One region of the Rhizobium sp. SYY.PMSO genome, then DNA from elsewhere that is predicted to be linked to it. Evidence: riboswitches for the same ligand, from Rfam matches in the RefSeq annotation. Region 1 holds a riboswitch; the other holds the start of a gene.
The links. A riboswitch is a leader RNA that binds a small molecule or an ion and turns the genes downstream of it on or off. The one in region 1 is predicted to bind fluoride.
Positions count from the first base shown of each region.

Region 2: another riboswitch for fluoride. It lies ahead of ACJJVH_RS31415 (DUF190 domain-containing protein); the one in region 1 lies ahead of ACJJVH_RS32090 (MFS transporter).

Region 1 covers NZ_CP177351.1:1,173,466-1,188,963, forward strand. The annotation lists gene ACJJVH_RS32085 (ABC transporter ATP-binding protein) at 1-65, shown strand, start outside; gene ACJJVH_RS32090 (MFS transporter) at 172-1,326, opposite strand; fluoride riboswitch at 1,589-1,652, opposite strand; gene ACJJVH_RS32095 (ABC transporter ATP-binding protein) at 1,754-2,899, opposite strand; gene ACJJVH_RS32100 (carbohydrate ABC transporter permease) at 2,905-3,786, opposite strand; gene ACJJVH_RS32105 (carbohydrate ABC transporter permease) at 3,833-4,672, opposite strand; gene ACJJVH_RS32110 (ABC transporter substrate-binding protein) at 4,786-6,066, opposite strand; gene ACJJVH_RS32115 (hypothetical protein) at 6,326-6,874, opposite strand; gene ACJJVH_RS32120 (SDR family oxidoreductase) at 7,071-7,856, opposite strand; gene ACJJVH_RS32125 (sugar phosphate isomerase/epimerase family protein) at 7,871-8,716, opposite strand; gene deoC (deoxyribose-phosphate aldolase) at 8,738-9,439, opposite strand; gene ACJJVH_RS32135 (sugar phosphate isomerase/epimerase family protein) at 9,577-10,458, opposite strand; gene ACJJVH_RS32140 (SDR family NAD(P)-dependent oxidoreductase) at 10,577-11,356, opposite strand; gene ACJJVH_RS32145 (SDR family oxidoreductase) at 11,626-12,399, shown strand; gene ACJJVH_RS32150 (FCD domain-containing protein) at 12,811-13,809, shown strand; gene ACJJVH_RS32155 (hypothetical protein) at 13,958-14,200, shown strand; gene ACJJVH_RS32160 (helix-turn-helix domain-containing protein) at 14,213-15,109, opposite strand; gene ACJJVH_RS32165 (phytanoyl-CoA dioxygenase family protein) at 15,457-15,498, shown strand, end outside.
Region 2 covers NZ_CP177351.1:1,025,686-1,041,183, forward strand. The annotation lists gene ACJJVH_RS31395 (ABC transporter permease) at 1-97, shown strand, start outside; gene yjfF (galactofuranose ABC transporter, permease protein YjfF) at 94-1,062, shown strand; gene ACJJVH_RS31405 (FadR/GntR family transcriptional regulator) at 1,079-1,816, shown strand; gene ACJJVH_RS31410 (cold-shock protein) at 2,139-2,342, shown strand; fluoride riboswitch at 2,686-2,761, shown strand; gene ACJJVH_RS31415 (DUF190 domain-containing protein) at 2,850-4,688, shown strand; gene crcB (fluoride efflux transporter CrcB) at 4,740-5,168, opposite strand; gene ACJJVH_RS31425 (RNA polymerase sigma factor) at 5,542-6,066, shown strand; gene ACJJVH_RS31430 (FecR family protein) at 6,150-7,103, shown strand; gene ACJJVH_RS31435 (TonB-dependent siderophore receptor) at 7,304-9,718, shown strand; gene ACJJVH_RS31440 (ABC transporter substrate-binding protein) at 9,732-10,673, shown strand; gene fhuB (Fe(3+)-hydroxamate ABC transporter permease FhuB) at 10,670-12,664, shown strand; gene ACJJVH_RS31450 (FecCD family ABC transporter permease) at 12,913-13,947, shown strand; gene ACJJVH_RS31455 (ABC transporter ATP-binding protein) at 13,941-14,696, shown strand; gene ACJJVH_RS31460 (alpha/beta hydrolase) at 14,794-15,498, opposite strand, start outside.

The DNA of each region.
Region 1 (15,498 bases):
AATCTCCCCATCCCTGGGTAAAAGCATTCCTGAACGCCAGACCAAGAACGCTTCGAGCCAGCTAGCCGGATAGCAGAACCTGAGCTGCGGTGCGGGGTTTCGCTCGTGCTGCATCCCAGACTGTTCTCGCAGCACCGAGATTCATTGCTTGGAAGGCGGCAAATGGTTGCCTCATGTCCGGGACATGACCGACTTGTGAAACCGGCTCACCCGCCAAAGCAGCGGCAGCGCCAGAACCTGACATAGAGCCGAGAAGATTATGACGTCGGAAATGCTCTTGTCGTATAACCAGCCGATGGTCGCGCTGCCGAGGAACCAGGCTACGCCATAGCCGGCGGTAAAAAGACCGAAGGCCGATGCCCTTCTGTCCTCCCCGACCATGGGAGATACGGCGGCCGGAATAATCGATTCATGCACTCCCATTCCAATTCCCCAGATTCCAGCACCTAGCAGGGCAATCCAGAAATTACCTAGAAAGACGAGCGGCGCGGAAGCGGCGCAGACGATCGTGAGCGGCAAAAGGATTTTAAAGCCATGGTGGTCGAACATTCTGCCAAAAATCATGGATGCCGTTCCACTCACTCCCATTGCGATCGCATAGAAGATTGCTATCCACTGTCCCGTCACCGTCCCACTGACCTGAAAGTGGTAGGCTATGACCGGATAGTCGGCAAAGCCGGCCGCGACCAATCCCGCTCCGGCAAGATAGACCCAGAAAGCACCGGGGAACTGCCCCTTCGCCGACAGACTATGTTCGTCCAATGGGCCGGGATCCGGGTAAAGAAGCCGTGCAAGCATGAGCATGGTCAGGTTGAAGACAGCCGGAATCACGAGGATCGCGAATGCTTCTCGATAGCTTCCGCGATGCGCAATGACCGCAGCGATGATCAGGGGACCGCACATGGCGCCGAATTGATCCATCGCCTCATGGATCCCGAATACAAAACCATATTGCCCGATGCGCGCGCCGGCGTGCGAGAGCATGACATCGCGAGGCGGATTGCGGATTGCCTTGCCCACCCTTTCCAGAATGATGAGAAGCGCTGCCTGCCAAACGCTATGGGAAAGGGCCAGAGCGGGCACCGACGCCATCTGCACAACATACCCGAAGATGGTAATCGGCCAGAATTTCCCGGTAGCATCCGCCCATCGACCCGAGACAAGCCGCAGACCATAGCCGAGCAATTCGCCCACTCCGCTTATGAAGCCAATGGCAGTTGCGGTAGCGCCGAGCGTCAGCAGGAACGGTCCCAGAATGCTGCGCGCGCTTTCATAGGTGAAATCGGCAAAGAAGCTCAGGACGCCGACAAGCAGCACAAACCGCATGGCGACATATTGCGAAGAACCGTCACGAACTGATTTGGATCGAGAGGGGAAAGGCATGGGAGCCTCGTTTGTTGTAAATACGACTCGAGCTATAAAATCATTGCGTTTTCTATCAGATTGAAATTGCCGGCAGGCTTCGAACCGAGTTGTTCTCAGACCGCGGCCTGCCGGCAACTTTGCTTTGAAACTGAATGGTGGCGTGGCCGAGGGGCTTTGGTCAAAACCACCTTCGCGGCAGACAGGGCGCATCCTGCCGCGTAGCTTCGCAGCAGGAGTCATCAGCCAGATTATGGCGGTTACAGGGGAACTCCATCCCACTCACATGTTAATATCTACGCAGCAGATTACAACGGGAATCCTCCTGAATCTGCCGGAGTCGCATTAAATAGTTCTTGCGAGTGGCCAATTCGGGAAACCTCCGAATAGCCTAGAAAGACCGGCCTGCGTTCATCGCCGCAAGCGACGGGCGAGCACTGCGCGCCTCGACGCTTTGTTGTAGGCGCACGCCCGACTTGGCGTCGAACAGATGGAAATTATCCTGCGAAAATCCGAATTTCAAAGTCTGGCCGGTGGTGATCTTCGCGGTCGGTGCGGTGCGCGCCGTCACTTCCTTCCCCCCGACATCGAAGATGACGAGGGTATCGGCACCTGTCGGCTCGACCAGGTCAACACGCGCATCGAGGACGACGCTGTCTTCGTTCAGTCCCTCGCCGATCGTGATGTTTTCCGGACGGATACCCAAGGTCACCGCCTGCCCGTTGGCCGCATATCCGTCCGGAAGCGGAATGGAGAGTTTGGGCGATACCTTGAGCACCTGGGCGCTCCCGTGGGTTTCGACGGTGCCATCGAGTAAATTCATTGCCGGAGAACCGACGAACCTCGCCACGAACAGATCCGCCGGCGAATTGTAGATATCGTTCGGCGTGCCGATTTGAACGATCTTGCCACCATTCATGACAACGATCTTCGTCGACATCGTCATTGCCTCGACCTGGTCATGCGTGACGTAGACGATAGTCGCGCCGAGCTTCTGATGAAGGCGCTTGATTTCGATGCGCATCTCGGTGCGAAGCTGGGCGTCGAGGTTGGAAAGCGGCTCGTCAAACAAGAACAGCTTGGGATTGCGCACGAGCGCGCGCCCCATGGCAACACGCTGACGCTGACCGCCGGAAAGCTGCCACGGCTTGCGATCGAGCAGATGGTCGATGCGCAGCATCGTGGCCACATTCTGGATTGCCTTCGCACGCTCCGGCGCCCGTACATTCCGAATCTTGAGCCCAAATTCAATGTTCTTCCGAACGGTCATCGTCGGGTAGAGGGCATAGGACTGAAAGATCATCGCGATGTCGCGGTCACGCGCCAGCGTGCCGCTGACATCCGTTCCGTCAATTCTGATCTCGCCAGACGTCGGGTAGTCGAGCCCGGCGATGATGCCGAGCAAGGTCGACTTGCCGCAGCCTGACGGTCCCAGCAACGTGAGGAACTCGCCCTGGCCTGCTTCGACGCTGACCTTGTCGAGCGCGGTGAACGATCCATAGCAACGCGTAACGTCTACGATTGAAAGCGAACCCATTTACTTCATCCTTTTACGGAACCGACGGTGAGCCCGCGGACAAAGTACTTGCCCGCAAGTACGTAGATCACGAGTGTCGGAAGTGCGGTAATGATCGTGCCAGCCATGTCGACGTTGTATTCCTTGACGCCGAAGGTGGTGTTGACAAGATTGTTCAGCGCGACGATGACAGGCTGACTGGAGCCCGAGGAGAACGTTACGCCAAAGAGGAAGTCGTTCCAGATCGCGGTAAACTGCCAGATGAGCGTGACCGCAATGATCGGAGGCGACAACGGCAGGACGATACTGAAGAAGATCGTCCAGTACCCTGCTCCGTCTATCTTGGCCGCCTTGATCAGCTCATCCGGTATCGAGGTGTAATAGTTGCGGAAGAACAGCGTGCAGATCGGAATGCCGTAGACAGACTGAACGAGGATCAGGCCCCAGATTGTATTCAGCAGGCCCAGCTTCCCAAGCAGTTGCGCGGCGGGGATCAGGATCGCCTGATATGGGATGAATACGCCGAAGACGATCAGGATGAACAACATGTTGCTGCCCGGGAACCTGAGCTTGGACAACGTGAAGCCGTTGATCGCACCCAGCGCGGTGGAGATGATCGCCGCGGGAACAACGATCATGAACGAATTCATGTAGTAGGCCTTGAGGCCGACACACCGCGTCCCGATACAGGCTTCTCCCCACGCTTTCGTCCAGGCATAGAGCGACCAGGTTCCCGGCCAGCTGATGATCGACTGGCCCCGGAAGTCTTCGGTCGGCCTGAGCGAAGTAATGAGCATCAGCGCAAGCGGAGCCAGGAAGAAAAGCGCGAGCGACAACAGGACCGCATGGAGAACCAGCCTGGCGACAGGGCTCGCCTGTTCGACGGTTCGAGGTTCCGAGCTCGTCATCGCTTTGGCTTTCTTCCCCAGCGGCCTGATGGTCGGCTGAGAGAAATCATTTGTTGCGGTCACGGTCTGGCGCTCCAATGAGTAGGGCTGGAAGGGCAATGATGAGCGCGGCGACCAGGATCATCACAGCGGAAGCGGAACCGATCCCGAGCTGGTTGCGCCTGAAGGCCATGTCGTACATGAACGTCGCAGGGAACTCGGACGAACTCCCGGGGCCGCGCTGTGTCATCACAATTACGAGGTCGAAGGTTTTGAGCGCCATACCCACAAGGATTGCACCTGCGGACAGGAACACGGGCCAGATCGATGGGACGATGATCGAGAGATAGATCCGCCAAGGACGGGCCCCATCGAGGCTCGCGGCCTTGATGATTTCGCCATCGACGCCACGCAATGCCGAAAGGAACAGAACCATCACGAATCCTGCCACCTGCCAGAGACCGGCGATCACCAGGGTATAGACGACAAGGCGCTCGTCACTGATCCACGCGAACTCGAAGTTCGGAAAACCGAGATCGCGGACAAAGCGCTCGACACCGATCGTCGGGTTCATGATCCAGCGCCAGACCACACCGGTAACCACGAAGGACAACGCGATCGGATAAAGGAAAACGGTGCGCCAGAGACTCTCGGCGCGCACACGCTGGTCGATGAGGATTGCAAGGAATAGTCCTAATGCCAGACCGATCGCTACGTAGAGAACGCTGAATACCAGGAAGTTCCCGACGGCCAGCCGCCACGGTCCGAAACGCCAAAGTTTCCAGTAGTTCTCGAGCCCAACCAAGGTGAAGTCGGGAACCATTTTCGACGCCGAAAGCGAAACGAGGACAGTCCAGGCGATGAAGCCATAGACGAAGACGCTGAGCGTGATGAGCGATGGCGACATCGCGATCACGGGCGCGACGTATTCCCGCCATGGAGCCGCCAGTCTTTTTCGGGTCATTGTGACCTCCCTTCATGAAACGGATCGCGACCGTGGGTCGCGATCGCCTAAGATGATCACTGCGCGAGTTCGACTGCGTCGAGCATTGCCTGGACAGCCTCGTCGGATGTCATCGTCTTGGAGCTGAAGTGCTGCGAGGAGACCTGGCGAATTGCTGCATCGATAGAGGGAGATACACCCTGGGTCATCGTCCACATGTCGCCAACAAGGGTGCCGGCTTCGTTGTTCGCCTTGATATCAGCGGCCGAACGCTGGGCGCAGCTATCGTATTTGTCGAGCGGCACGTCATTGACCGAAGGAACCGAGCCCTTGATCATTGTATAGGCGATTTCCGCATCGGGATTCAGCAGGGTCGATGCCAGGAGCTTCTGTCCCGTCGTGGCATCGTTCTTGCCCTTCTCCTTGACGAAGAAACCCATTGAATTCGAAACCATCACCATGCCGGGCCGGTTGGCGACTTCACCCGGAACCGGCGAGCAAAGGATATCGGTACCCATCTTCTTGCCCGCCTGCAGGAATTCCCCCTTCGCCCAGTCGCCCATGATCTGGAACGCTGCGTCACCTTTGGTGACCATCGCCGAAGCCAGGTTCCAGTCGCGGCCGGGAGCACCACGGTCGACATAGGTGGACAGAATCCGCATGCGGTCGAAGATCTCGCGCGTGGTCTTGCTGTCGATTGCGGTGGGGTCGCCCTTCGCGAGCTTACGGAAGTAGTCCGCGCCGCCTATCGCCAGAGCGACAGTCTGGAACGTCGTACCGTCCTGCCATTCCTGGCCACCGTGGGCGAGAACGATCTTGCCGGCCGCCTGGATCTTCTTCGCCGCCTCGTCAAACTCGGCCCACGTTTCAGGCATCTTGTCGACGCCGGCGGACTTCAGAACCTCGGCGTTACCCCAAAGCCAGTCCAGGCGATGGATATCGTACGGTACGCAAACGTAGTGACCGTCGACCTTGGCGAAATTCTTGAGGAGCTCGGGGAGCCGTTCGTCCCACTTATCCTTGGCGGCAACGTCGTCGATGTTGGCGATATAGCCCTGCTCATACCAGCGGGCCGCTTCCGGGCATTTCGGAAGTGCTGCGCCGGGCGCATCTCCAGCGAGAACACGAGCGCGAAGCGTCGTATCGTGCGCGTCGCCACCGCCACCGGCGACCGGAGAGTCGATCCACTTGCCGCCGGCCTTTTCGAACGCGTCCTTGAACTTGTAGAACGAAGCCGCTTCGCTGCCGGACGTGTTGAAATGAAGGACCTCGACACTGTTGTCGTCGGCTGCCAGTGCCGCGCCGCCGTACAGCATCGGCAGGGTAAGCGCTGCGGCGACCACCGCAAGAAATCTCATTCGCATTGCATCCTCCCAGATGGCCGCGCTCGACGGCCGGTTAAAAGGCAACAGATCCCGGGGTTTCAGGGATCACGGGCGCTCTCGGCCGTAAAAAAGGCGCAAGAGATCATTCTCTGAACCGCAGCGCGGCAGAGTTCGACGCGGCTTCACGTTCGGCGATTGTCACCTCGCCGTTGGCCTGAAGCACATTATGTGAAACACTTCTGCAGGAACTCGCCTGCTTCGATGCCGGCCTCTCCCCGGCATCCGCTCCATGTCAGATGTCGATGTGGCTCTGGTGTCCGGGTCGCGGCATCTTCGAATGGAAGGTCAGCCCCGACAATCCTGCCAGCCCTCCAGGGACACGACTGTAATCAACCAGGCGAGCAAACCAGCCGCCGACGGCAATGGTCAAACCTTGGGTGCTGCATATTGTAGCTCCCACCTCGTTCTGCTTTTTCGTTTTGGTATTTTCCATCCAACAACCTCCCGATGTCGAGGATTTCGACTTGGCAAGCGAACTTGAGCGAACCGCAAAACGACGCCGTTCCTGCAAGACCGACCAATTACAAGGCGCACTTTCTCCCGTTCCGGAGTGATATCGGCACTGCTCGCTTTCACACGATCCAGACCCAATACGACCCGAAAACTGCCTGTATTTGCCGTTTTTAACGCTAAACAAAAAAGATATGGCTGTCAATCTTGGTTGGGTGATCATTGTCGTTTTCAGAAGCTCAAAAATCAGAGGATCGGTTACGGACGCGACAGGTTCAATATCGTTCAAGCCAATGGGCGCGAAGTGCGGACAGACACCATGGCGGAACATCAGCAACTCGCGCTTTGGCGATGCATGTCAAACCGCCTTTTCCAGATCCGCGATTTCGGCAGCCGGTTTCGTCTTCCAGCACTTGCTACCTATGTCGGCGATGCAGCGATACGATGCTTCAGCGTTACACCAGCAACGAAACAGCGAAAGAGCTTGGTTAGCTGCGGCTGACGATTGTCCTGACGATCCCACCGGATCAGACGAAGTAGACGCCGCCGTCGGCGACAATCGACTGGCCCGTCACGTAACCCGAATCCTCTGAAGCCAGGAATGACACGACCTTGGCGATATCTTCAGGTTGCGCGAGCCGGCCAAGCGGAACCTTCGCGCCGACCTTTGCAAGTTCGCTGCCCCGAGGCGTGCCTTCCGTGTGTGTCACGACCTCGTCGATTGAATCGTACATCGGTGTCTGCGTCGCTCCGGGGCTGTAGATATTGGCGGTGATCCCATGCTTCGCGAGTTCCAGCGCGACCGTCTGATTGAAACCGCGTACCGCGAACTTCGAAGCGACGTATGCGCATTGCCACTCGCCGCCCTTGTGTGCGCTGACGGAACCCGCCGCGATCAGCCGGCCGCCGCGCCCTTGCCTGATCATCTGCTCCGCGGCTGCCTTGTAGCAATTGAAAACTCCGCGCACATTTACCGCCATGGAACGATCGATGTCGTCGGCCGTCGTATCCACGAAATGAGCGGTGATGGCGATACCCGCGTTCGCGACCATGACATCGATGCCGCCAAAGTCGGCAACATGCTCGGCAACCATCCGATTGACGTCATCCGCTTTGGTGACGTCTACAGTGGAGATGCGGCATCTGCCGCCAGCGCCCTCCATCTCGGCGCGGACGGCATTCAGTTTCGTCAGGCTGGATGGCAAGTCGGCCAGTGTGACCGAAAGACCGTCCTTCGCCAGACGAAGCGCGATGCCGCGGCCGATCCCCTGTGCGGCTCCCGTTACGATTGCTGTGCGATTTTTCGTGGCCATTGTCTCTCCCTCCCTCACACGGCGACTTTGGTCTGAAGGCCTGCTTCCATGCGCTTCAGGTTGGAGATCGCTGTTTCGGCATATCGATCGAAGACCTCGGGATCGGAGGTGAACGCGTTACGCCCGTAGCGGTCAAGCGCCTGCACATCACATTCCATGGCGATAGCGCCGCGATAGCCAATGCCGAAGAGCGTTTCGAGGAAACGTCCGAGGTCCAGGTGGCCCATACCCGGAGCAGTACGGTTGTTGTCGGCCAGATGGACATGCTTGAGATGCCCCGCAACGGAGCGGAGCGCCCCATGAACATCGTTTTCCTCGATGTTCATATGGAAGCTATCGGCCATCAGCCCGACGTGTGGAGAACCTGAGTCCTTGACGAGGCGGTGAGCGGTCTCCAGACGGTTCGCAAGGTATGTCTCGGCCCGGTTGACGCATTCGATGACCGCCGTAACGCCCAGCCCCTGGCCGATACGGCCGATCTCCTCCAGACTCCTGACGACATTGTCCCACTCCTGCGCCAGAGAAGTCTCCGGGCTCAGTTTACCGATGCGCGTCGGCACGATGATCGCGACAGGCGCTCCGATATGCGAGGCAAACTGCAGACATGATCTGACATACGAGACGGCGGCCGACCTGATATCGTCATCCGAACTGGAGAGGTCCCGGTCCCTGCCGACGAACCGGCCGTTCACGGACGTACACTTCAGCCCGTGAGCGTTCAGGCGGCTCTTTATCTCGGACGGCAGCATCGACATTAGCGGGAGCTCCACCCCATCATATCCATAGCGGCTCAAACGCTCGAGGCTCTCCTCCAGCGTCTCGTCAATGAAAAGAGCCTGCGACCAGCTGTAGCGAAACATCAGATTCTCCAGTTCCTGTAATCAGTCGATGATGAGGCCGGCGACCGTGCGAGCGCGGAAATCGTTCAGGATGGTGGCCGTCTCGGACGCCCCGAAGCGACGCGCGCCGTTCCGGTAATAGAGAAGGATGGCATCGAGGTTGAAGCATCCGCCTGAAGCTTTGATGATCGTTTCCGGCTTGAGAACCGACCGCATCTCGCGGACATCTTCCGCGATCGACGCCTGCATGTCGGCGCGCTGGCCGGTCGACGTCTTCACGAAATCTGCCCCGGCGGCTTCGACGATTCGTGCTGCGGCAAGCCGCTGTTCGCGCGTCAGGTAGAAGCATTCGATGATTCCCTTGACCGTCACGCGGTAGGGCTTCGCCAGATTGACGATTGCCCGAACGTCGTCCTCGACGTACCGGACGTCACCCGACAGAAACGCGGAAATATTGATGACCATGTCGAGCTCATCGACGCCTTCGTCCAGCGCCTGTTGCGCCTGCAGGATCTTCGTCGCCGTGTGATCGTTGCCATGCGGGAAGCCGACATAGGTCTGGAGGGCAATGCCCTTGCCTTCGAGCCTCTTCTTCGCGGCCTTCACGCGAAAGGGCTGGGTCGTGAACCTGCCTGCACGGTATTCGATCGCGGTTTCGATGCCCGCGATCATATCCGCCTCTGTATGGTTCGGGTCGATGATCGAGTGATCGATCATGGAAGCGAGGGTATCGACTGTAAGCATAGTTTTCCTCCGATTTGCCATGACCTTACGCGTATGGCTGCTTGTGCCAGGCGACCGCTGATGCGCTTCCCCGGTCCGAATCAAGGGGCGAACCTGTTGATCTACGAAATGGCGCACCGGTCGGCGCCGACTGAGCGTCAGGCTGCCTGATAGGCCTTGCGCCGGCTCTCAGCCTCGTTGATCTTCATCTCCACGAAGATCCTGGAGGTGCGCGCGAAATTGTCGCCATCGCGCCAGTTCTCCCGCCAGACGGCGCAGATTGCCTTGAGCCAATCTCCGCAGCCGGCGTTCGCGAAAGCCTCGATGCCGATGATTTTGGAGTAGCCGATATCCAGCAGCGCATCGAAGATCGGAGCGTACCGGATCGTGCCGGAGCCGAGATTGCCGCGATTGCTCTCACCGACGTGGAAATAGCCGATGCGATCGCCGGCAAGACGGATCGCCCGGGCGGGGTCTTCCTCCTCCATGTTCATGTGGAAGGTATCGAGGTGCAGGTAGATGTTGTCCGAACCCGTATCGCGGATGTAGGCCAGCCCCTGCTGGACCGTGTTGATCAGGTTCGTCTCGTATCTGTTCACGAGTTCGAGGCAGAGGGCGACGTCGGCCGCCTTCGCCTTCGCCGCAACCTTCTGGAGGACGCCGACGCTGGTGTCCCATCCACAGCGGGTTGGCATCGTCTTGAATTTCTGATGGGCGGAAAACATCGGTCCGCTCATCTGCGGACTGCCGAGATCGCGGGCGACGCTGACCGCCTCGTAAAGGAACGCCTCGCCCCGGCGGACCACGTCGGGGTCTTCGCTTGTCAGGTCGTATTCGGGCGCAAGACCCGCCGAAGCGAGAACACCGAGACCGAGTTCATCGGCGCGTTTCGCGATGCGATCTACATTGATCTTGCTGCGGTCGACGCCTGGGAATTCGATCAGGCTGTAGCCGGTCGCGACAGCCTTTTCCATCACCATTTCAAGGCTTTCCTGATCTTGACCATCGGTCCATACGAAGGAGTGGATTGCGAGTCTCATCGTACACGGTTCCATTGTTCTGCCAGCGTCTGCGCCGGCTCGTTCGCCACTAGGTGGCTCGGCCGTGCGTCGTTGATACGCGCGGCGCCAAGCCCCCCTTCGGCAGCTGACGCGGGTATCAGTCCGTGCGCACCGCACCGCCTTCGACACGCAGCAGCGCGCCGCGGGTCGCGTTCGACGCGGGGCAGCAAAGATAGACGATCATGTTGGCGACTTCGTCCGCTTCGGCAAAACGGCCCAGCAGCGATGTCGGCTCGTTGACTTCGAAGTGGCGCTTCTCGAACTCTTCAAGAGACATGCCCTTGGCCTCGCGGTAAACCCATTCGCTGATCGTGCCGCCGGGAGCAACGCAATTGACGGTAACGTTGGTCCGGTGAAACTCTTCGGCGATGCTTCGGGACAGACGAATGACCGCGGCCTTGCAAACTCCGTAATCGACCAGGACAGGCGTGCTGACGAGACCCGACTCGCTGGTCATGAAAATGATCCTGCCGAAGTCCTTCTTTTTCAGCAGCGGAGCATAGTGGCGCGTCAGGCGCACGCCGCTCATGACGTTGAAGTCCCACTGGAATTGCCAGTCCTCGTCGGTCAATTGTGTAAAGGGGACGAGATTGCTCGTGCCGCCGGCCATGTTGATCAGGATGTCGATGTCCTTCACGGTATCGATGACTTTCCGGCACCCCTCCGCCGTCGCGACGTCCGCCTGAACCGTCATCACCTCGGCGCCGGGGACGCGTTCACGCACCTCGTCCGCCGCCTTTGCCAGCCGGTCCTCATTTCTTCCGTTAATCCAAACCTTCGCGCCGCGCGCCGTCAGACCCTGCGCGGTGGCAAGGCCGATCCCGGTTACCGATGCGGTGATCAGCGCAGTCTTGCCTGTTAGATCGAGGTCCATCATCGCCACGAGCACATCCTCCTATTTCGTGTGATCGATACCTGATTCCGAGGACGCCTTGTGGAGCGCTAAACTCGGTGGTCGGCGCTAGATTTAGCGTTAAAATGTTGACTGCGCAAGCGCTTCTGTATAATGCACGCAATAATCAATTTCAGGATCGGTTTCGACGGCAGATTATGGTCGGAGCCGCGATCCGGTTTTACGAGCTGACCAAATGATCCGCAGGCGAAACTAGCCTGCCGATTTTCAGGACAGACTACAGGAGCGAAGTGATGGATTTACATCTTCAGGGCAAAGTCGTCGTCGTGACCGGCGGCGGTTCCGGCATCGGAGCCGCAATCTGCGAAGTCCTGGCAGAGGAAGGAGCAAAGCCCGTGGTTCTCGCACGGCGTCGGCCGGCTCAAGAATGGCTTTCGGCGACCGGAGCGGACTTTCAACAGGCCGAGCTTTCGAATGACGACGCCTGCCGCGCCGCGGTCGGCGCGATCAGGGAGCGGCATGGTTTGATCCATGGCCTGGTAAACAACGCCGGGGCGAATGACGGCGTCGGAATTGACAAGGGACCGGCCGCTTTTCGGGCCAGCCTGGATCAGAACCTTGTCCACTACTACACGATAGTCCATCTGCTCGCAGATGACCTCCGGGCAACGCAGGGAGCGATCGTCAACATCTCGTCCAAGACGGCACTGACCGGTCAAGGCGGCACCTCCGCCTACATTGCAGCCAAGGCAGCGCAGTTGGGAATGACGCGCGAATGGGCTGTGGAGTTCCTTCCGCACAAGGTCCGTGTGAACGCGATCGTTGTCGCCGAAGTGATGACGCCGCTTTATCGCCGCTGGCTCGACACGATGTCCGACCCAGAAGCGGCACTGAAGGAAATCACCGGCCGTATTCCGCTTGGACGGCGCATGACGGAGGCCCGCGAGATCGGTGACGCCTGCGCATTCCTGCTGTCGGATCGCTCGAACCACACCACGGGCCAATGGATATTCCCGGACGGCGGCTACACCCACCTCGATCGATCGATTGGCGCTGGGTCGCGCTGACAACGACGCAATGAGAAACGCATGACCTTTAAGGCACCTGATAGCAGGGACCTGGATCGGTGGAGGCGCGGCCTTCCAGAATGAGCCGGCGTCGAGCGCGCCGATCGGTTTTGCGCGGCGACGGAGGACGCCTTCCGTCTATCGGTTACAGCCTAAGGGCAAGCCGTGCGGCGCTCCTGATTGCGATCGCGGATGAGATCGAGGCTCGCGCCGCCATACGGACTGGCGACGTTATCGATCCGCAGGTTCCTGCGTCCGGTTCGCTTCCGGAATATACCCGAGGGACTTCCGCCCTTGGCATAAGAGCCGGCAAGTCCCCGTCAGCCACATCATTCGATGGGCGGGCGACCGTACCGCAGGGCCGGGCATCGATAGTCGACACGCCGAGCCGAGGACGTTACAATTGCGCTCATGGACGATCGAAAGGGCATGGGCTCCGAATTGCAGCGCAAACAGACGTTGGCTGAAAAGCTAAGCCGAAGCCTCAGGGAAGCGATCGTAAACGGGGATATCGAGCCCGGCACCGTTTTGACGGAGGTCCCGCTGGCGCAGCTTGTGGGCTCCAGCCGCGTACCGGTGCGAAGCGCCTTGCAGGAATTGATGGCGGATGGCCTCATGCATCGCGCCGGAGCCCATGGCTATATCGTTGGGCCATCCGGTGTGGAGCCGATCCGTGCCCCGCTTGCGCAATCACTGGCCCGTCTCTCGATCCTTCACGAGCCCCGCATCAATTTCGCCTGGCAGACGCTTTACGACGACGTCGAGCAAAAAGTGGTCCACCGTTCCTTCTTCGGCCGAACGCGGATCAACGAGCACGAACTCGCACGGCACTATGGCGTCGGCCGCACTGTTGCCCGAGATGTCCTTTCCAGATTGGAAACACTTGGGATGATCGAGAAGGACGAGGCCTCGCGGTGGTCGGTCGTCCCGCTGGACGAGCGACGCATCCTCGAACTCTACGAACTGCGCGAGCATCTCGAACCCGTCGCTCTCGCTGGCGCGCTGGAAAGGCTCCCGGACGACGAGGTTGCCGCCATGAGCGCTCGTCTGGCCGACGGAGCGAGCCGTTATCCGGCAATTTCCGCCACCGAGATGTATGACCTTGAAGTCGATCTGCATGTGACTTGCGTGCAGCGCACCAGCAATCGAGAACTCGCCAAGGCTCTGCAGCCAACACATTGCCTGCTCACTCTCTCAAAGCACACCGTCGGGACAAAAGTCGAGAAGCCGCCTCGGGAAGCGTTCTTCGACGAACATGCCGCCGTCTTTGCCGCGATCCGGCTGGGGGACCCCGCCAAGGCGGAAGCTGCCATGCGCGCCCACATCAGAAGCTCGGTCGCTGGCGTCGTTGCGCGCGCCGAAATGGTTCGCCACGAGGGGGCGACGGAACCGGCGAGCTTCTTCGCGTGACCTGACCTCGACGGCGAACACTTTTCCGATTGGAGCCCTGATGCCGCAGGGAACGCGACAATAGTATCAGAATGAGAGAAACCGGGACAACACGGTTTCGTGCAAGTCCATATCCTGAACCCATGCCATGGTCTTTGGGAGGACGGATATGTGCGATAGTGGACGTTATGGATCGGGGGTCGAACTGGCCAATCGTGGAGAACGGCGCGGCCCCTGTGGATCGGACCATCATCCCGTCGATGCCGATGCCGCCCGCTTTGTCGAAGGGCGCCTCGGCCAAGACGACGAGGCGGTCAGCCCCTGTTACTCCGGTCGCAACTGCAAGCGCTGCAAGGCTTCGATGGAGAAGATCGCCGGCGCTCTCGACACGAATGCCATTCCCGGCTCCTAGTCGTCTATCGGGTTAGAACTCTCGTGACCGGCTAGATTGCCCTGCCGGCGCTACGTTGAAACGCTGTCGGTACTCTCGCGGGGTCTGCCCTTTCAGAGACTTGAACTGCCTTCCGAAGTTGGCAAGCGAGCGGTAACCCACGGCCTCGGCGATCGATGCAATGGGCCGGTCTCCCGCGATCAGCTCGCCGCAGGCTTCGCCGATCCGAAGCCGCATGACATATTCGCTGAGCGTCAGGCGGGTATGCCGCATAAACATGCGATGGAATGCCGAAGCGCTGAGCGCGGCGATTTCCTTCAGCTCGGCGACCCTGATCTCATCCCGGTAATTCTTGTGGACGTGTTCCAGTACCCGATCGATTCTTGAACCCGGCGCTTCGGTTGCCAACGGCGTCTTGTTCGGCGCGCTGAGCGGGGCCGCGCCGTCATCCGTGGCAAGCGAAAGAAGGATGGCCATAAGGTCCAGAAGACGATCGGCGGGCTTCTTGTCGAAAATGGCCTCGATCGAAGCGCGAACCCGGTCGGCCGCTTGCGGTGAAAACCGCAGACCACGGGAGGATCGCTCCAGCATTGCGCCGATCGGCTTCAGTTCGGTCAGAAGCTCCGTCAGCCCCCGCGCCCATTCGGGCCGAAACCAGATCACCATCACGTTGTGAGGCTGGTCGTCGTCGATCTTGCTTGACGACGACCAGGTATGCGGAAGGTGTGGTCCGAGCAGGACCAGATCACCGTCGTCATACGTCCCGACATGGTCCCCGATGAAACGATGGCCGCGCGAATTCGTCGTAAGTGTGAGTTCGAATTCCGGATGGTGATGCCATTCGAACGGCACGTTGGAATGCCTGAGCGCCCGGACCATCGACCATGAAGAATCATCGGCGACAACCACCTTTTCCAGAAACGGCTTCATGAGGTATCCATCCCCAAAACGATAAGCTCCGGCGCAATTTCTGGCCCCGGCCCTTGTCAGTTTAGCGCTATAAGCGGTGTTGGGGATAGTGGTTTTCGCTCGGGTTCAAGGCAAAGCTTGCGAAACAGCGGCTTGCGTCGTTGTCGAGGGAAATGTCGATACGCGCCACGGGCTGGGTTGAAAGGGCGTTCGTCAGACGATGCTCCAGTACCCCCGATGTGACGTCCAAAGCCGGATAGACGCGACAATAGTATCATTATTCAACACGACGCTACAACATGGCGGCCAAGGCCTCGGATATCGTTCTCGAATGCCAGTTGGAGACTGGCAACCACGGAGGAGAAACGATGACCCACGCTACCGATATCAACAAGGACGACCACCCGACA
Region 2 (15,498 bases), 150 kb from region 1:
TCTTGTCATTCAATCCCCCGCGATGCGGTCCGCGACGACATTCCTCCAGTGCAGCCGGGGCGACGGGCAGATGGTGCAAAAGGAGCAGGCAAAGTGAATTCGAAATATCTTCCGCTGCTTGCGACGATCGTCATCTTCATCCTGGCCTATGCCGGCTGCGTGACGCAGTATCCGAATATGCTGTCAACGCGAGTGATCGGTAATCTGTTGACCGACAATGCTTTTCTGGGAATTGCGGCTGTCGGAATGACATTCGTGATCATCTCCGGCGGCATCGATCTGTCGATCGGATCGGTCATCGCCTTTACCGGCGTTTTCCTGGCAGTCATCCTGCGGGATACCTCGATCCATCCGCTGATCGCCTTTGTGCTGGTGCTGATAGTCACCACGCTCTTCGGCGCCGGCATGGGTGCGATCATCCACTATCTCAGCATGCCGCCCTTCATCGTGACGCTCGCCGGCATGTTCCTGGCCCGCGGCATCGCTTTCGTGCTGTCGATCGACAGTATCCCGATCGAGCACGATTTCTATTCCAGGCTCAACGATCTCTATTGGCTGATGCCGGGTGGCGGTCGGCTGACGCTGATCGGCGGCATCATGCTTCTCGTCTTTGCCGGCGGCATTTTGCTGGCGCAACGCACGCGGTTCGGCGCGAACGTCTATGCGCTGGGGGGCGGTGTGCAGACTGCGGAGCTGATGGGCGTGCCCGTTGGCCGCACGACGATCCGGATCTACGCGCTGTCGGGCTTTCTTGCCGGTCTATCCGGAATCGTTTTTTCGCTCTATACATCGGCCGGATATTCGCTGGCCACGGTTGGTGTCGAGCTTGATGCGATCGCTGCCGTGGTGATCGGCGGAACGTTGCTGACGGGAGGAGCGGGGTTCGTCGGAGGGACACTCATCGGAATTCTCATACAGGGCTTGATTCAGACCTACATCACCTTCGATGGAACGCTTTCCAGCTGGTGGACGAAGATATTGATCGGCTTGCTGCTGTTTGCCTTTATTCTGATGCAGAAGGGCCTTCTGCTGCTGTCCCGTTTCAATCGACGATACGCCTGAGGGAAGGACGGAGTGTTTGCGCAGCCGATGGCTTGATACGAGAGAACCCGGTGGAAAGTCGCGCACGAGCCATGCTCAGGTGGTCGACGACCTCGGCAAGGCGATCGTTTCCGGCGTCTTTCCGATCGGCAGCATCCTTCCGGGCGACGGCGAGCTTCTGGAGCGTTTCAAGGTATCGCGCACGGTGCTGCGCGAAAGCATGAAGACGCTGGCGGCAAAAGGGCTGGTGGTGCCGCGGGCGCGGGTGGGGACGCGCGTCACCGAGAGGATCCATTGGAACATGTTCGACAATGAGGTGCTCAACTGGCACTTCGAGAGCGGCATCAACAAGGAGTTTCTTCTCCACCTTTACGACATACGCATGGCGTTCGAGCCGTTCGCGGCGGGTCTGGTGGCGCAGCGGGCGAGCCGGGAGGACATCGACCTGCTTCGCCGTCTTGCCGCGTCCATGGCGGCTGCGCATCACACGCCGGACAGCCTTGCGGTTGCCGACCTGCATTTCCATCTGGCGATCACCGAGGCTTCGGGCAATCCGTTCATGCGGTCGCTCGGCGGGCTTATCGAGGCGGCGCTTGTCGGCATGTTCCGCATGAGCGCGCCTCCTGCGAGCAACGGGTTTGGCAATATAGCCGATACGCATATGGCCATCGTCGATGCCATCGCCGCGGGCGACGGCGCGGCGGCGCACAAGGCGATGGAGTTCGTCATCAACGATGGACGGCGTCACGTCCTTGAAGCGTTTGCCGCTGCCTGACGCATCCGGACCGGCCCGGCTTCACCAGCAACGGATGATCCGGGGCGCGATTTTAGGCGGATAGAACATTTTCGCGAGGCAATGGAGGCAGGCACCGCGCGCCGGAGCGGCAATGGCCGCCATGAGAGCATGGATTGAACATGCGCGGGCCAAAGGATAGAAAGGCGTGTGCCAAAGGATAGAAAGGCGTGTGCCGAGCGGGCTTTTCATATTGTAGATCCCGAAGTACGTACAATCGAGTGCAGCAGCATAGCGGCTTGATCTGGCAAAGGCTGACCGCTAGGTTAGCGCCGCGATCACGCGACAAAACAAGAGGATTCTCATGCCGACAGGCAAAGTTAAGTTTTTCAACACCGACAAGGGCTTTGGCTTCATTACGCCGGAAACCGGCGGAGCTGACGTATTCGTCCATGTCTCCGCTCTGCAATACGGCGACGTGCTGAGAGAGGGCCAGTCCGTTTCCTACGATCTGGGCCAGGATCGCAAGACCGGCAAGTCCAAGGCGGAAAACGTCAGGCCGCTCTGATGACCTAGCGTCGGCTGCCGCGCCGCCATCTGAATGCCTTCCACGATCCGGCGCAGGAAAATGACCTTGCACCGAGGCCAAGACCGGCAGGCGTGGAGTGCAGGAGCGCAAGGCGCGGCAACCGCATAGGTTGCCGCGATCAAACAAACCGTCTGCGACCCGTAAGTCGAGTACGATTGTCGCGAGGGGGCCATCCCCCTCCGATGACATGTCGGGATCGTGCTCCGCCGCCCTGCCGGCGAGACTGCCGCCCTGTTCGGCAAGCGGTTCAGATTATCGGTTGCGGATAGGCAGGGAGATTTGTCGATGCCGCCGTTGACAAGTTCTGCTGCAATGCGGTAAGTGCGTTTCCGGCAATGGATTCTGCCGGGTTCTTCGCAACCAAACCGCCCTGACAGGCTGATGACTCCTACTCAACTGTGATTTTCTCGCAGTGGGAGTCCTGTGCCTGTCATTCGCCCCCAAAAGCGATGACGGCGAACTCTCCGACTGCGTTCGGAGACAGACATGTCGTTTGCTTATTTGACTGGCCGTTTTTCGCAGATCGGCACCTTGTTGAAATGGGCTGCCGCGGTAATCCCCATGGCTGCAGCCGTCGGTTCCCTCTGCGCTCTCTTCCTCTGGGCGCTCGATCGAGCCACCGAAACTCGTTTCGAATACCCTTTCCTGCTCTTCGCACTGCCGGTCGCCGGCTTCTTCATAGCACTGGTCTATCACTGGATCGGACGTTCGGCCGAGGGAGGCAACAACCTCATCGTCGACCAAATCCATGAACCGGGCGCAGGCGTGCCGCTGCGCATGGCTCCGCTGATCCTCGTTTCGACGGTTCTCACCCACCTGTTCGGCGGCTCGGCCGGACGCGAGGGGACGGCGGTGCAACTCGGCGGCAGCCTGGCAAGCGCGGTCGGCAAGGCTTTTCGGCTGGATTCCTCGGAAATCCGCCTGATGCTCATGGCAGGCATCGCAGCGGGATTTGGAGCAGTCTTCGGCACGCCGATCGCCGGAGCCGTATTCGCCCTCGAAGTGCTCACCGTCGGGCGCATCCAGTACGAAGCCCTGATACCCTGCCTGATTGCGGCCGTCACGGGAGACTGGGTCTGCCATCTCTGGGGCATCCATCATGTCGCATATCCCATTGCATTCGGGTCGGGCGCCCCTTTCGAACTCGATATCAAACTATTCGCCGAGGTTGCCGTTGCCGGGATCGCATTCGGCCTGATCGGCCAGATATTCGCAGAAACGTCGCACGGGCTTCAAACGCTTTGGAAGCGGCTGTTTCCGTTCGCCCCCTTCCGCCCGGTCGTCGGCGGCCTTTTGGTCATCGGCCTCGTCTACGCCCTTGGAACGCGTTCCTATCTCGGCCTCGGCGTCTGGTCGCCAAATCCGGCGGATCCGACAATTCTCGGCTTTTTCGATCCGTCGCGGGCCGATTACTGGAGCTGGCTGCTCAAGCTGGTTTTCACCGTCATAACGCTGAGCGCCGGCTTCAAGGGCGGAGAGGTCACGCCCCTCTTCTTCATCGGCGCGGCTCTCGGCCACGCCATCGCGCAGCTGATCGGCGCCCCCGTCGATCTGTTCGCCGGCCTGGGCTTCGTGGCGGTATTCGCCGCGGCCTCCAATACCCCGCTTGCCTGCACCATTATGGGGCTTGAGCTCTTCGGTGCAGGCAACACGGTCTACATCGCGACCGCCTGCTTCATCGCATACGTCTTCAGCGGACACTCCGGCATCTACCTGTCGCAGCGCATCGGCGTTCCCAAAAACGATGCCGGGCTCATTCCGCCCGACGTCTCGCTCCGGGAGGTTCGGGAAATTGGCCGGCCCGCCCCCGTGACAAGCCTGCTTGACCGCCTCGGGCGGCAAGCCTCGGCCGCTCGAACCAAAACTCCATCGATCAAGGATCAGGAAATGCAGTTTTCACATGCGCTGACCCATAGCGACGTCGGCATGATAAGAATCTATTTGAAGCCCCGCGAAAAGATGCCGAGCAAAGGAGCTCGCAGCCTCTGGAGCTCCCGCCCCCTCTATCGCGAGCTGGTCCTCGAAGCGAAGAACGCCGGGCTGATGAACGCCGTGGCGCACCACACCCATTATGGCTACAGCAATCACGGCAAAGTGGAGGATTTCGGCAGCGAGATTCGCAATCCGGAGCTGACGATGTGCGTCGAAATCATCGGTCATCGCCATGAACTGGAGAATTTCGTCCGGAGACATGGCGGGATGCTGCATGACAAGGTCATCATCTTCAAGCATCTGGAGCACTGGTCCATCAGCAATCTGCACCTCGTCGAAAAGACGATCATCCCGCAGAGCGAGGACGACGAAACGATCGCGGATGCCGGTTGATCACCGGAACATGGCGAAGCGTGTTTCGGCACGCTTCCGCCTCAACGGAGGTCATGAGGCTTCCTCCTCGATTGCATTCTGCGCCACCTCGTCCACACCGCCGTTCAGGCGTTCGGCCGCGAGATAGCCTGCCGTCACCGATGCGAGGCAGAGCGCGACGGAGATGGCGATATTCAGAACCGCCCTGCCCACCGCTCCGGCCTTGAGAAGCTCCAGCGTCTGCAGGCTGAAGGACGAGAAGGTCGTAAACCCTCCGCAAATCCCCACCATGAAGAACGTCCGTCCGACATCCGAGATGGGAAAGCGGCCATGCTCCACCGTGAGCGTCCCGAAAAACGAGATCGCGAAGGAACCGACAATGTTGATGACGATGGTTCCCCATGGCAGATCACGGCTCATCGGCAGCATCCATAGCGCCACCCAATATCGGGCAACGCTGCCCAGCGCCCCACCGATCGCTACCCATAACGTAACCGGCATGCTCTCCAATCCTCCCTGTGAGGGCCGCACTCCGCGCGCGATATCGCGCGCCCTGCTGCATGGCAGATGCAGGGACGATATCAGGCTTGACGCCACTGTTGAATCCGATCGGTGACGAAACAAGCGCCGGCCGCCGTATCGTCGCGGTTTAAATTGACTCCCTCCCCTGGCGAATGTGTCTAAAATGGTACGCCAGACCGCCGACGACCGATGAGGGCGGCAACTGCGCAGACTATAACTTGACTAAAATATACCAATTTTAATAGATTATCGCGTCGCCAGCAGATCAGGACTGTGGTGGTCAGCGGCAAGCATTTGGCTGCTCATAAAGCAGCCATCCTCACGGTTACTTTTGCAAACGTACTGCATTCGAATGAATATAGCTGCTGACGATATCGACGACGATCTTCAGGCGATTTATCTGCGCCAGTGGCATGCGTTGCGCGCGCATCTGCGCAGACGAACCGGCTCGCTCGATGTCGCAGAGGATGCGCTGCAGGAAACATGGTTTCGGGTCGCCGGCCTTACGAATCCGGCCGCAGTGCGCGACAAGAAGGCTTTCCTTCTGCGGATCGCAGGCAACATCGCCATCGACATCATCAGGCGCGAGCGGCGTCATCAGGGCCGGTGCACCGCCGACGAGGCCATTCTCGCCGCCATCGAAGATCTTGCGCCATCGCCGGAGACGATCGTCATCGACCGCGACCAGCTGCGGGCTCTTGTCAGCGCACTGACGGAGCTGCCCGGAAAGGCCCGGGCAGCGCTTCTGATGAGCCGCTGCGACGGTCTTTCCCACCGCGACATAGCCGCCCGCCTGAAGGTATCGGAAAGCATGGTCGCCAAGTACCTCGCGCAATCGTTGCGCCATTGCCGTGATGCGTTTCGTGCGCTCGGCTAGACGTTTGTCCCATGACCGGCTGCAAGATCGGCATGCGTCCTTCGTCTAATAGATGACGGCTGCGAGACGGAGCGAATTCGGACATGGAAGACGCAAAGGGCATCGACGACGCGATCAGCGATCAGGCGATCGAATGGGTGGTGCGGATCCATTCTGGACATGCGACGCAGGCCGACCGCGAGGCTTTCGCAAATTGGCGGCGCGACAATCCGCTGAACGAGGCCGCCGCCAGGGAGGCCGAAGCCATCTGGCAGGGCATCGGCGTCGCCGGCAAGGAGGTCCGCAGCACCGAACGCAGCAACAGGCGCGCGAAAGTGACGCGGCGGGCCTTTATCGGTGCGGCTTCGGTCGGATTGATCGGCAGCGGCCTGGTGGAGACCGGATTTCTGCGGCTGAATTTTCTCGCCGACTATGTCACCGGTATCGGCGAACGCAAAACGGTCGTTCTCGCCGACGGCTCGACGGTGCTGATGAACGCGCGGTCGGCTCTTTCCGCGAGGTTCGACGCCAACCAGCGCCGGATTTCGCTTTTCGAAGGACAGGCGACGTTTTCCGTCGCCCATGATCGCGCAAGGCCTTTCCTGGTAACCGCGGCAAGCGGGCAGACGAAGGCTGTCGGCACCGTCTTCGATATCGACATGCGGCCCGACGAGGTGGCTGTAACCGTTCTCGAAGGCGGCGTTTCCGTCACGACGGAAGGCACCTCGGACCGGCCGATGCCGGTCAATATGAACCAGAGAATGCGCTACAGCGACGACGGCATCATTCTTGCCACGGAAGAGGTCGACGCCGATATCGAGACGGCCTGGCGCCGCGGCAAGCTGGTGTTCAACGGCCGCCGCCTGTCGGAGGTCATTGCCGAGGTCGAGCGTTACCGCCGCGGCAAGATCGTCCTTGTGGGATCGTCGCTGCAGCAGCTGCCGGTGACCGGTGTCTTCGACATGGCGGATTCCGAATCCGTCCTGACCACGATCCGCCAGACGCTGCCGGTGCGCATTACCGAGCTGCCGCTGGTGACGATCATCCGTCACGTATAAAATAATCCAAGCATATCAGCAATTTATACGAAATATGAAATTTTCAGTCATCTTTTGCTGCAAGTTTGCGGCCAAGGCTTCGTCTCTCCGATAGAAGCTGCCGGGCAGAGGGACGCCCCGCAGATGCATCGAAGTCGAAGGGGTACAGAATGCGAATACCGCGATCGGGGAACGGATACGGCCTTATGGGACCGACGTCGATGAGGCTTCTCGGATCGGCGGCAATAGCGGCGCTGCTTCTGGCGACGGCTGCGGCCGGTCCCGCCCACGCGCAGGACGCCGCCGCAAGATCCGCCCGGCTCGCCGCCTACAACATCCCGGCCCAGCCGCTCGGCTCCGCATTGACGACCTTTGCCGACCGCGCGGGCCTCAAGCTTCTCTTTCCTTCGCAACTCGTCACGGGGCGCAAGAGCGGCGGCCTTTCGGGCAACTTCAGCCCTGAGCAGGCACTCGGCAGACTGCTGGCCGGAACAGGCCTGACCTATCGCTTCACCAACGCCTCGACGGTGACGATCGTCGCGACTGGTCAATCCGCCGATGCCGGCGGCGCGAATGGCGCGACCGTGCTTGCGCCCATCGTCGTTCAGGGATCGCAGGACGGCACCACGGGTTACGTAGCGACGCGAAGCGCCGGCGGCACGAAAACCGACACGCCGCTGATCAAGACGCCTGCCTCCGTGAGCGTCGTCACAAAGCAGCAGATCACCGATCAGAATGCCCAGAGCGTGTCGCAGGCCATGCGATACACGGCCGGGGTCGTCGCCGAACAGCGCGGTGTCAACGAGGATTCGCTCGAATATCTCTATAGCCGCGGTTTCCAGACGACCACCTATCTCGACGGGCTGCAAATTCCCTTTACCGGGTTCAACATCGCGACGCGCGACTCCTATCTCTTCGACCATGTCGAGAGCATCCGCGGGCCGGCTTCCGTGCTTTACGGCCAGACGCCGCCCGGCGGCATCATCAACGTCGTCAGCAAGGAGCCGACGGAAACGCCCGAGCACGAGGTCTTTTTTCAGACCGGCAGCTACGGCCGCGTGCAAGGCGGTTTCGACTTTTCCGGCCCCGTCGCCGATCATGACGATCTCTTCTATCGCCTGACCGCAACGGGATTGACGACCGGCACGCAGACCGATTTCGTCGACCAGAAGCGCATCGGCATCGCACCGGCCCTCACCTGGAAGCCGGATGAAGACACGAAGCTGACGATAACGGGCGTTTACCAGCGGGACCCCGAAGCCGGCACCTTCAATTACGTACCCGCGGTCGGCACCGTGCTGCCCGGCCTCGTGCATATTCCCCGTTCCTTCAATACCGGCGATCCCGGCTTCGACGAATACGAGAAGGAAGAAGCCTCCATCGGCTATTCGTTCGAACATCGCTTCAACGATGTGTGGCAGGTCAAGCAGAACTTCCGCTACCTGCATAATAGCCAGACGATCCATCACGTCGGAGACGGCTCCAGTTACGATGCATCGGGGACCGCTCTGAATCGGGTCGCCTATAATAATTTCGGCACCGTCGACGCCATCACGGTCGACAATCAGGCTATCGCGACCTTCGACACCGGCGCGCTCAGCCATCAGATGCTCTTCGGGTTCGATTTCCAGAACATCCAGTACGACCATCATCTCTATTACGGCAGCACAAGCGGCGCGGGCACGCCTTCGCTCAGCATCATCGATCCGATATACTATCAGTATATACCGACACCCGACTTCATGCTCGGCACCTCGAACAAGCAGCGCACGCAGCAATACGGGCTCTATGCGCAGGATCAGATCGAATTCGGCAAGGCCACCTTCGTCGGAAGCCTTCGCCAGGACTGGGCAAACACGCATACCGTCTCCTATAAGGATGGCAGCGCGTCGGATCAGGACGACCATGCGCTGACCGGCCGGGTCGGACTGATCTACAACTTCGACAATGGTCTTGCGCCCTATGTCAGCTATTCGACCTCGTTCCAGCCGCTTTCGGGAACGACCGATACCGGCAGTGCGCTGCAGCCGACCAAAGGCAAGCAGTACGAGATCGGCGTCAAATACCAGCCCGTCGGCTCCGACAGCTTCGTGACCGCGTCGCTTTTCGACCTGAGGCAAACGAATGTGAAGGTTTCGAGCTCCCTTTACCCGGGCTCGGTCACGCAGACGGGCGAAGTGCGCTCGCGCGGCATGGAGCTGGAAGCGCATGCCTACCTGACCGACGATCTGCAGGCGATCGCCAGCTACACCTATACGGATATCGAAAACACCCGGGCGACGGCCAACATCCAAGGCAAGCGTCCGGCCGGCATCCCGGCGAACATGGCATCGCTCTGGCTCTCCTACGACATGCCTGACAATGTCGCACCCGGCCTCAAGATCATGGGCGGGACACGCTTTGTCGGCGGCAGCTTCGGCAATCCCACCAACACGTTCAGCGTGCCGTCCGTCACCCTGTTCGACATCGGCCTGCAATATGACTTCGAAAAGCAGTTCCCGAAGGCGAAGGGGCTGACCGCGACCTTCAACGTCACCAACCTGTTCGACAAGACCTATGTCACCTGCACGGACATGACCTATTGCACCTATGGCCAGGGTCGCCTCGTGCTCGCAGGCTTGCGATACAAATGGTAGCACAGGCCCTCGCTTGACTGACCATCGGACATACCCTGGCGCCGAGGCGTCGCAGCGGCGGGCTCAAACCCGCCGCTCGCTGCTTCTTACGCTCCCGTCGCTGGCAATGGCCTATGCGCTGCCGACACTGGCGACAGCTGATGCCGAGCGGCCGAAGGTACGTGTCGTATCGTTGAACTGGGCGATGAGCGAAACGCTGTACGCGATGAATATCGAGCCGGTCGCCGCTGCCGAAATCGCCGGCTACGAGCGCATGGTCGGCTACCCACCCACACCGCCTGGCGTGATCGATCTCGGCTTTCAGAACAATCCGAACCTGGAGCTGCTTTCCGCAATCGACCCGGATCTGATCCTCATCCAGTCATGGCAGGCGGCGGGACGGCCGGTCCTCGAACGCTTCGCCCCGGTCGAAAGCTTTACGCTTTACGATCGCGGCAAGGGCGATCCCGTCGAAGCCGCGCGCGGCGCAGCGCTTCGCCTTGCATCGCTTTGCGGAAACCCCGCGGCCGGCTCCGAATTCCTGTCGCGCATGGATCGAAGCTTCGCCGACTGCGCCAAGCGCCTTGCCGCAAAGGAGCAGCGGCCGATCCTGCTGGTGCAGGCCCTGTCGCCGACCAATCTCGTCGTATTTACCGGCGGCAGCCTGTTCGACAGCGCCATGCGCCGCATCGGCCTTCGAAATGCCTGGTCGAAACCGCCGACCCTTCTGTGGGGCAGCACGCAGATCGGCGTCGATGCGCTCGCCGCCTATTCGCAGGCACGCATCGTCTGGATCGCATCTCCCGACGGCGCCTCCTCCGACGGTCTGTTCAGCAGCGATCTCTGGCGACAGTTGCCGCAGGTGGCGAAGGGGGACGTCCACCAGCTTCCCTTGATCTGGGGCTTCGGCGCCCTGCCGACGGCCGAACGCTTCGCCCGCTTGCTGACCGCCGCGCTGGCGGGAAGCGACGGATGACGGTTGTGCATCGGTCCACGCCGCCGCTCGGCCGCCCTGCCCTGATGCCGGTCATGATCGGCGCCTTGGCGCTTCTCTTCATCACCGCGACGACACTCCATCTCGGCCGCGCGTTTCCAGTCTCGGCCTGGTCCGATCTATTCGCTCCCTCCGGCAACCTGCAGGCCGCGATCCTCTATTATTCAGCATTGCCGCGGCTCGTCATGGCGTTGATGGCGGGCGCATGCCTCGGCTTCGTCAGCACCGTCTTGCAGCTTGTACTTCGCAATCCGATTGCCGAGCCGGCCACGCTCGGCGTTTCCGGCGGCGCCTCGCTGGCCCTGACGATCGCCTCGCTCTTTGCGCCCGGCCTGCTGGGCGCTGGCCGGGACCTGATCGGCATGGCCGGCGCCGGCCTTGCCATGCTCGCCGTCCTGGCGCTGGCAACACGCGAAAACCTGTCTCCGATCCGCCTGATCCTCGGCGGCCTGATCGTCAGCCTGCTTTGCGGCACCATGGGCACGCTGCTGGCGCTGTTCCATCACGACAGCCTTCAGGGCCTGTTCATCTGGAACGCCGGCTCCCTGGTCCAAAACGACTGGCATCCCGCACGCCGCCTGCTGGTGCAGATCCTTGTCTCCGTCCTGCCAATCGCAATTCTTCTGAGGCCGCTGACGATCCTGCAGCTTCAGGATGAAAGCGCGCGCAGTCTTGGCCTCTCTCTCGTCAGGGTCAGGCTGCTGGCGCTGGCTGCAAGCATATTCCTGAGTGCAGCGGTCACAAGCACGATTGGCGTAGTCGGCTTCGTAGGACTTGCCGGCGCGACGTTCGCCCGCATGGCCGGCGTGCGTCGGCTGATACATCGCCTGTTGCTGTCCTCGCTCTTCGGCGCCCTGCTCCTTTCGGCCGTCGATCAGGGGCTGCAACTGCTGACGGGTTCCTTCGGAGAAATCCCCGCAGGCGCCGTTACCGCGCTTCTCGGCGCTCCCCTTATGCTGTGGCTGCTTCCGCGACTCGTGTCGATGCCGACCACGCGCCCGGGCGAGCATTCCGCAGCAGGCAGGCGCATCTGGCCGATGCTTGTCCTTTCGATTGCGCTGCTTCTGGTGTTCGGCGGCCTCGCCATGGCCCTGACCCACGATGCGAGCCATTGGCATCTTGCCGTCGGCGCGGATTTCCGGGCCACCGTCTCCTGGCGCTGGCCGCGCGCGTTGACGGCAATCTCGGCGGGCTTCATTCTTGGCGTTGCCGGGGTGATAAGCCAGCGCTTGACGGGCAACCCGCTGGCCTCGCCGGAAGTCCTTGGGGTATCGTCGGGCGCGGGTCTCGGTGCGCTCGTCACCGTGATGGCGTTTGCCCAGCCCGACCGCGCGACACAGATGATATCGGGCGCTGCCGGTGCCATCTTGGCATTGGCCCTGGTCTTAACCCTTGTCCGTCGCTCGGCTTTTTCGCCCGAGAGGCTGCTGCTCGCCGGGGTCGCCATAAGCACGCTGTTCAGCGGCACGCTCACCTTCCTTCTGACGATCGGGGATCCGCGCATTCGTGTCTTTCTCGTCTGGATGGCCGGTTCCATTTCCGGCGTCTCCCCAAGCGACGCCATGCTTGCCTTTGGCTTTGCCCTGTTATCGGCCGCTACGCTTCCCCTGCTTGGGCGCTGGCTCGCCATCCTGCCGCTCGGCAGCTCGCCGGCACGCGCCATCGGCGTCAACGGCACCGTTTCCGGCATCGTCATCATGCTTGCCATTGCGATCCTGACGGCTGTCACCACCATGCTCGTCGGACCGTTGAGCTTCGTCGGATTGATGTCGCCGCATATCGTCCGCATAGCGGGCCTTCGCCGGCCGCTCGAGCAGGCTTTTGCGGCAGGGCTCGTCAGTGCGATCATCCTTGTGGCAGCGGATCTGCTCGGCCGCACCCTGCTCTTTCCCTATGAGATCCCCGCGGGTTTGATGGCATCGCTCATAGGCGCTCCCTATTTTCTGTTCCTGATGCGACGGGCAAGACCGTGATCGAAGATCCGATGGTGCAGTTCGCAACGACGGCCGGCTCCGTGCAAGCACTTGGCGGCATTCTGTCCGGTGCTGCCGCGAGCGGCTGTCAATGGCCGTTCGTCGTGCCTGTATGGCCGGCTCTAGACTTGACAAAGAGCCTCATAAAATCCTAGGGCTTTGGCGGAAACCAGGCATCCGGAACGGTATGCCGACTATCTTTCCGACATGGTGTGATAGTCGAAAAAAAGGCTTTAACGTTCAGTAACATGGCGAGTTTGGACTACCGGAAACAAGCCCTCCGAAGGCTCCTTATCATTGGCTGCCTTCTGCTTACGCTATGCGTCAGCGTTGCACTCGACATGGCGCTCGGGCCTGCGAACTACTCGCTTCACGATGTTGCCGCCGCAATCTTCTCCCCGGCCGGCGCGGATCAGCAGCTACTCGTTGTCATGTGGCAGATCAGGATGCCCGTGGCGCTCATGGCGGTAGCGGTCGGCGCAAGCCTTTCGGCCGCGGGAGCCGAAATGCAGACGATCCTTTCCAATCCGCTCGCCAGCCCGTTTACCCTCGGCATCTCGGCGGCTGCAGGCTTCGGTGCCGCCTTGGCCCTCGTGCTCGGGGTCCAGTTCCTTCCCGGTGCGACCGAATACGTCATTCCGCTCAACGCTTTTTTGATGTCGATGGTGGCGACCTTTTTCATCTATGCGGTCTCGACCATGCGAGGGGTCGGCGTCGAGACGATCGTCCTGCTGGGAATAGCGCTGGTCTTCACCTTCAATGCACTGTTGTCGCTGCTGCAGTATGTGGCGTCGGAGCAGGCGCTTGCCGCGGTCGTTTTCTGGACGATGGGAAGCTTCGCGAAGACGAGCTGGACGAAGCTCGGCGTCGTCGCCGGGGTCGTCGTCCTTGTCACCCCCATTTTCATGAGGAACGCGTGGGCCCTGACGGCGCTCCGGCTCGGTGACGACAAGGCGGCGAGCATGGGGGTGAAGGTCCGGCAACTTCGCCTGCAAACCATGCTTCTGGTCGGGCTTCTCGCCTCGATACCCGTTTCCTTCGTAGGCACGATCGGCTTCGTCGGACTGGTCGGTCCCCATATTGCGCGAATGCTCGTCGGCGAGGACCAGCGCTTTTTCCTGCCGACGTCGCTGATGTGCGGGGCGCTGCTGCTATCGCTGAGTTCCGTGCTCAGCAAATCCCTGGTTCCGGGCGCCGTGCTGCCGATCGGCATCATCACCGCACTCGTCGGCGTGCCCTTCTTCTTCGTGTTGATCTTTGGCGCGCGGAGAAGACGATGGTAACGTTGAGCCTGCATAAGGTCGGCGCGTCCTATGGCAGGAGGCAGGTGCTGGCCGATATCTCGATCGAGAATATCGAACCGGGAACCTTGACCGCCGTCATAGGTCCGAATGCGGCGGGAAAATCGACCCTGTTCAAGCGGATCGCCGGCCTTCTCGGCGGCTCCGGCGCCGTCAGCCTGTCGGACGCCCGTAGCGATGCCATTCGCTATATGCCGCAGGATACAGGCACCGACGCCGCGCTGAGCGTGCATGAGGCGGTGCTCATCTCCGCAAAGCAGGGCAGCGCCCTTCGGGTATCGGATCAGGAACTTGCCGCGATAGACGCGATGCTGACGATGTTGCGGATCGACGATCTGGCGTCGCGCCGGCTGGCGGAGCTTTCCGGCGGGCAGCGGCAACTCGTGGCGCTCGCCCAGGCTCTGGTCAGACGCCCCAACGTCCTGCTGATGGACGAGCCGACATCGGCGCTCGACCTTCATCGTCAGGTGGAGGTTCTGGAACTGGTTGCGAATCTTGCGAGGCGGAACGGGATGATCGTGCTTCTGGCGATCCACGATCTGAACCATGCCTTCCGCTATTGCCAGAACACCATCGTAATCTCGAATGCATCGATGGTGGCAAGCGGCCCGACGGCTTCAGTGATAACGGTCGACATGCTGCGGGATGTCTACCAGGTCGATGCCCGCATCGAGCAATGCTCGAAAGGTCACTCCGTCGTACTTGTCGACGGCGCCGTCCAGGACCGATAGCAGTTCCCGGTTACACGGCGCCCGTGGAAGCGCTCTATCGATTGATTTGCTATTCGACAAATAGGCACGAAACGAAGGCGGGAGCAGCGGTCCCGGCTCAGCCGATTGCCGGCTGGAGGGTGAAACGCAAGGCCCGACAGAGCAGCGTCGGAATGATCGTCGCATGGTCCTCGTCCTCGCCGATTTCGAACGTCACACGCGCCCGCTCGCCAAAAGCGCTCTTTATTTCCTGCGAGATCTGGCGGGCATTCTCGATCATGCGCCGCTGCCTTCTCAGGTCGGCATAGTCATCGCGGTCGTTGCCGACTGATTGCCATGGCGCGAACTCTTCCTCCCAACGTCCGACACCCAGGTAAGCCGCAACGGGCGCTGGGTCGCCCTCGTAGCGCTTCAGCGCTTGCGACAACGCCGCCCGATCCCACCAGACGGATGGGCTGAGGCCGATGTAGCCGCTGAAAAGCGACGGGTGGTTCGCCAGAACGTCCAGCACGAAAAACGCCGCGAGCGAATGACCCAGCAGTATTCTCCGGTCCCGCCGCACGGAAAAATGCTGGCTGACATACGGTAGCAACTGTTGCGACAGAAAGCGGGCGAAGCTCTCGCCGCCGCCATACTTGTATCTGCTATCGGCCTGCGTGGGGTCGGCGGGAGGCCCCCGGGTGAAATCGAAGTATCGCCGCTCCGGATCATAGGCGGAGGCGTTGGGATAGCCGACGCCCACCACGATCGATGGCGGAATGCCGGTAGCGGACGGGCGCCGGCCCGCGCGTCGCACGGTTTCCGTCACCATCAGGAAATCGGC